2 regions of the Paenibacillus sp. O199 genome follow, and region 1 is predicted to be linked to the other one. Evidence: predicted binding sites of a transcription regulator. Region 1 holds the regulator's gene; the other holds the start of a gene.
The links. The regulator Rex, encoded in region 1, represses fermentation and respiration genes when NADH is low (regulators of the CRP and FNR family bind a similar motif). The targets are predictions, from matches to a motif close to TTGTGAAATATTTCACAA.
Positions count from the first base shown of each region.

Region 1 (3,175 bases):
GATTTGGCAACGATTAAGGATAATCTGCGTTTCTTCATGCGGATGGATGATGCCAATACCGTGTACTGGATGGAGGCCAGCGGCCAGTTCCGCAGTAAATCACTGCAACTCTATGCTGTTCCTGTCGATGTCAGTGCACAATTGAAGGATATGTTCTTTGATAAAAAGAAAAGCGTTGTGCTTACATCGGCTACGCTCTCCGTTGACAAGTCATTTCAATTCATGATCGAACAGCTGGGTTTGCAGGAAGCTGCCGACAATAACCGTCTGTTAACGTCGATGCTACCTTCACCGTTCAATTATCGAGAACAGGCGCTGCTTGTCATTCCGCGTGATTTCCCAAGCGTGAAGGGCAGTGTAGGCGATGCCCACTTTGTGGATATGCTCGTGCACTCGCTTGCGGAAACGGCTATTGCGACTCGTGGACGCATGATGGTGTTGTTCACCTCCTACCGCATGCTGCGACAGGTCTATGACCCGCTTAAGGAGGCCTTGTCAGGCAACGATATCTCTTTGCTTGGGCAAGGGGTGGACAGCGGCAGCCGTTCCAAGCTTACACGTCGGTTCCAAGATGCTAAAGCAACGGTGCTACTTGGCACAAGCAGCTTTTGGGAAGGCGTGGACATTCCGGGAGAGGCTCTGACCTGCCTTGCAATTGTCAGACTGCCGTTCCAGCCACCGAATCATCCATTAGTGGAAGCGAAGAGCGAGCTTTTGCAGCAGCAGAAGAAAAACCCGTTTATGAAGCTATCCGTGCCACAAGCCGTCATCCGTTTCAAACAGGGATTTGGCAGACTGGTTCGTACAGGCAAAGACAGAGGCATTGTGATTGTATACGATACACGCGTTATTGAAGCGTATTATGGCAAGTACTTTTTATATTCATTACCTGGTCCCAAAATGGAGCACATGCTTACAGAGCAGATAGTTCCACGCATTTCGGAATGGCTCGAGAGACCAACCGAAGAGCAACAATAACAGATACGCTCTGTAGCTTCCATTATTGCAAGACGCCAGTGATTGGCGGTAAAATTGAGTAATATCATGTATTCGTTTCATGGATATGCGAGTAAAGCGATTAAAGCAATTATCCATTATATAACAAGGAGCATCCTGTTTAATTCAGTAATCATTTTGCATCGTTTTAGACAGGGTGCTCATCTTTTCATCTATCTATCGTGGCCTTGGTAAGGGGGAGCAATGAATGAAATCAGATAAAATTTCGGAAGCCGTGGTGCGTAGATTACCTGTTTACTTGCGTTATTTGAATGAACTGCATCAGCGGGAAGTCAATACGGTTTCTTCACAAGAACTTGGACTGAGGCTGGATTTGAATCCGGCCCAGATTCGTAAAGACTTGGCTTACTTTGGTGACTTTGGTCGTAAAGGGATTGGATATGACGTTTCATATCTCATTGAGAAAATCCGCCATATTTTAAAAATAGACCAGCAGATCAATGTAGCTCTTGTCGGAGCAGGTAATTTGGGACATGCCTTGTCCAATTACAATGCCTATCTCAAAGACAACATGAAGATCGTCGCTGTATTTGATGCCTACGGTCCGAAAATTGGGAGTCAAATCAACAGTTTGACGGTACAACCGATGAATGAATTAACGGATTCGGTCAAAAAAGATAACATTCGTATAGGTATTATCACGGTTCCGGATACGGAAGCCCAAAATGTTGCAGATCAGCTGATTGAGTCAGGAATTGAAGCGATTCTGAACTTTGCGCCAACGATCCTGAAGACCCCGCCGCATATTCGCATTCATCATGCTGATTTTACGACGGATCTACTTAGCCTGGCTTATTACTTGGAGAATGGAAAGGACGACGAGGAAGATGACGACAAATAGATGGGTAATTCACAACGGCAAATTTGCCGTGAGTGAAGGTACGAATTGGAACGTGGTTCAAGGTCTTATGGTTGTTGAGAATGACAAGATTGTGCATATTGGTGAGACATTGCCGGAAGGAGACGAAAGCCTGACAAAGGTGGACGGAAAAGGACTGTTCTTCTTGCCGGGTCTGATCAATACGCATGGTCACGCGGCCATGTCGCTCCTCAGAGGCCATGGAGACGATCTGGCGTTACAAGTATGGTTGCAGGAGAAAATGTGGCCAATGGAAGCCAAAATGACGTCTGAAGACGTATATTGGGGCACATCACTTTCCGTGCTTGAAATGTTGAAGGGTGGAACAACAGCTTTCCTAGATATGTATGATCATATGGATCAGGTTGCGAAAGTGGTGGAACAATCCGGCGTTCGGGCTGCTCTGGCACGTGGGGTAATCGGGCTTTGCTCAGAAGAAGAACAACTGCGCAAGCTCGAAGAGTCCGCAGCATTTGCCCGTCAATGGAATGGACAAGCAGACGGAAGAATTACAACCGTAATCTCTCCGCACGCCCCTTACACTTGCCCTCCGGATTACATAGAGAAGCTGGTACAGGTTGCTCATGATCTGAATCTGCCTTTGCATACGCATATGTCTGAAACGCTTCGCGAAGTGGAACAGAACGTGGCTGATTACGGACTGCGTCCAGTCGCACATCTGGAGAAGCTAGGATTTTTTTCCCGTCCATCTCTGGTTGCACATGCGGTACATCTGAATGATGAAGAGATCGAGATTCTCGCAAAGCATGATGTAGCAGTTTCCCACAATCCAGGCAGTAACCTGAAATTGGCTTCGGGTGTTGCGCGTGTGCCTGATCTGTTGAAAGCAGGCGTGACTGTGTCTCTGGGAACAGACGGACCAGCCAGTAACAATAACCTGGATATGTTTGAAGAGATGAGATTGGCTGCGTTGATTCACAAAGGTGTGTCCGGTGACCCTACTGCAGTGCCGGCAGGGGAAGCGCTTCTGCTTGGAACTTCGTATGGTGCTAAATCCATATTCCTGAACAATACAGGCGCTCTGCAAGTTGGCATGAAGGCTGACTTCATCGCGTTGAACATCGAACAGGCCCATTTCTATCCGCATACGGATCTGATTTCCCATACGGTCTACTCGGCTTCGGCCAAAGATGTGGAGCATGTGTGGGTGGATGGTAAACAAGTGGTTAAACATGGCGAATGTCTTACGATGGATGAAGAGCGCATTCTGCGTGAGTCTCAGCTGGCATTTGACAGTTTGCTTGCCCGTTAATTACAAGGACAGCATCGTCATAGGGA
Region 1 covers NZ_LGRP01000018.1:68,124-71,298, forward strand. The annotation lists gene dinG (ATP-dependent DNA helicase DinG) at 1-978, shown strand, start outside; gene A6049_RS22530 (redox-sensing transcriptional repressor Rex) at 1,205-1,858, shown strand; gene A6049_RS22535 (amidohydrolase) at 1,845-3,149, shown strand.

Region 2 (3,175 bases), on a different contig from region 1:
AGCTGGTGGAGGCTTTCCAAATGAACGGCAAGGAAGTTACACTGATCGATAGCGTGGACCGGATCTTGAACAAATATCTCGACCCCGAGTTCACGGATGCCATTGAAGAAACGTTGACCGGACACGGCATCAAGCTGGCGCTGGGCCAAACGGTACAGAAATTTACCGGAGAGAATGGCAAAGTGAACAAGGTCATTACATCCAAAGGAGAGTTCGAGACAGATCTCGTTATTCTGTGCATTGGTTTCCGTCCAAATACCGAGCTGCTCAAAGGCCAAGTGGATATGCTGCCGAACGGCGCAATCATCGTGGATAAATATATGCAAACCAGCCAAAAAGACGTCTTCGCTGCTGGAGACAGCTGTGCAATTCATTACAACCCAACCGGCAAGGCAGCGTACATTCCACTGGCAACCAACGCAGTGCGGATGGGAACACTCGTAGCACGGAACTTGGTTCGTCCTACGACACGATACATGGGTACACAAGGCACATCAGGTATTAAAATTTATGAGCAAAATATTGCAGGTACAGGTCTGACGGAAACATCTGCTGCGGATGAGGGTCTGGTCGTTGAAGCTGTAACGCTTGAAGATGCTTACCGTCCGGAGTTCATGCCAACGGCAGAGAAGCTGCTGCTCAAAGTAATCTATGAACAGGCTACACGCCGTATTGTTGGTGCGCAGGTGATGTCACAGGCTGATCTGACACAGTCGATCAATACGATCTCTGTCTGCATCCAGAACAACATGACGGTAGATGAGCTGGCCTTCATCGACTTCTTCTTCCAGCCACATTACAACAAACCATGGAACTTCCTGAACTCGGCGGGTCTTCAGGCGTTGCCACCAGTAGAAGTAAAAACACCAGCGATGGTATAACCATAAATATCTGAGAACTGCCGCAGTCATTCTGCGGTAGTTCTTTTTTGTTTTTTCTGGATATCAAGCAAGACACAACGGAAATATTAAAATGTAGTTTTCAGACTTTGTGATAAAAGTAACAAACCTCTTGAAATCTTCGCGATACAATGAACATATCAACAAAACAGGTTGAATTATGATGTTCATGAACTGTGAAGGAGAGGATCGTTATGGCAGCAAAAACACCTCTTGAGGTTGCACAATATACGGTGTATACGGGGATGAAGAAAGCTCAAAATCCGGTGTCCTCCGTATTGATACTCAGTTTTCTGGCAGGCGCTTTTATCGCGCTTGGATTTCTGCTGGATATTCGGGTTATTGCTTCTGCTCCGGCCGAGTGGGGCAGCTTGGTTAATTTGATTGGTGCAGCAGTGTTCCCGGTAGGTTTAATATTGGTGCTGATTGGCGGTGGGGAACTGCTAACAGGTAATATGATGGCCGTCCCACTTGCGACGATTGCACGTAAACTGTCCGCGGGCAACATGTTGAAGAATCTCACCTTAGTAACGATAGGTAATTTCCTTGGGGCGATCTTTGTGGCCTATGCGTTTGGGCATGTGCTTGGTCTGACGGCAGAGGGAGCTTATTTGACCAAAGTGGTGGATATGGCTGGACACAAGCTGGACGACAGCTTCCTTCAGGCTTTTATATCCGGGATCGGGTGTAACTGGCTGGTAGCTCTCGCGGTTTGGTTGTCTTATGCATCGGATACGATGAGTGGAAAAGTATTGGGCATATGGTTCCCAACGATGGCCTTTGTAGCTATTGGATTCCAGCACGTTGTCGCCAACATGTTCCTGATTCCTGCTGCGATCTTTGAAGGGCATTATTCGTGGGGACAATACGTCATGAATTTCATTCCGGTATGGCTTGGCAACCTGACGGGAGGGGCGCTGTTTGTTGCAGCTGCTTACTGGATGGTGTACCTGCGCAAGCATGAGCCGGAAGTGAAGCCTGAGATGGCCATGGCGGCGGCCCAGCCTGTGGAGTCGGAAGCCAGACCGATGTGGAGCAAGCAGGCGTAGCGGCATTTTGGACAGTAACCGAGTTAGCGGTGTAACCGTGGTGCGAGTGCGAGAACGAGTGGAAAGACGAATGCAAAGTAAACAGGAGGCGATTCTGATCTCGTTCAAGTCATGGCTGTCTGCTGTGATGGGCGGGAAAAGAATCGTTTTTTTTTGCAAAAAAATATCCACGCAAAATAAATTCGCCATGACAAGGTTCGGGGGAACGAAACCTGTTCATGGCGAATTTCGGGAGTGGTCCATGATATGGCATGAGGAGGAAGTGGGGAAACACTAGCCTAATGCCTTATTTTTAATTTACCCCTGAATTTCGAGATTGAATCAAAGGGAAAAAAGATTTTTTGAAAAAAATTTGGATCGGTTGTGGCGGTAAAAAAAGACTGTTCTCTTTACGCGATTACCAGGAAGAAGATATGATATGAGGATAGCTTTGAAGGGGGAGGGACTTGTATATGATCGATCAGGAGAATGGCGTATTCCCGGCGGTTTGCCCGCTCGATTGTCCGGATACTTGCGGCCTGCTGCTTCATAAGGAGAACGGTAAGATCGTGAAGGTAGCGGGCAATCCGGACCATCCGATTACAAAAGGCGCCATCTGTAACAAAGTCCGAAATATGACGGAGCGGGTGTATCACCCCGAGCGGCTGCAATATCCGATGCGACGCATCGGAGTCAAGGGCGAAGGCCAGTTCGAGCGAATCAGTTGGGACGAAGCCATCGGCGAGATTACGGCGAGATTCAGTTCGCTGGCAGCTACCTACGGACCGGAGAGCATCCTGCCCTACAGCTTCTATGGAAACATGGGCATTCTTGGTGTGGATGGCATGGATCGTCGATTTTTCAATGCGCTAGGTGCGAGCAAGCTGGAACAGACCATCTGTAATGCAGCGGGAAATACCGGCTGGAAATATACGATGGGTGCGAACCGGGGAACCTTGCCCGAGGATACGGAGCATGCAGATGTCATCCTGGTGTGGGGAGGCAACATCGTCAGCACCAATATGCATCAGGTTGTTCTGGCCGAGAAAGCCCGCAAAAAGGGCGCCCAAATCGTCGTTATTGATGTCCATCGCAATCGGACCGCCCAATGGGGAGACTGGTTCATTCCACTTTACCCGGGTACAGACAGCGCATTGGCACTCGGATTAATGCATGTACTGTTCGAGCAGGGGTTGACGGATGAGGCTTTTATGCAAAAGTATACCGTTGGCCATGAGGCACTGCGTG
Region 2 covers NZ_LGRP01000020.1:11,722-14,896, forward strand. The annotation lists gene A6049_RS23150 (FAD-dependent oxidoreductase) at 1-881, shown strand, start outside; gene A6049_RS23155 (formate/nitrite transporter family protein) at 1,094-1,948, shown strand; gene A6049_RS23160 (hypothetical protein) at 1,956-2,225, shown strand; gene A6049_RS23165 (molybdopterin-containing oxidoreductase family protein) at 2,401-3,175, shown strand, end outside.
Region 2: a site for Rex is predicted at 989-1,006, ahead of A6049_RS23155 (formate/nitrite transporter family protein). Genes of this name have one in related genera too.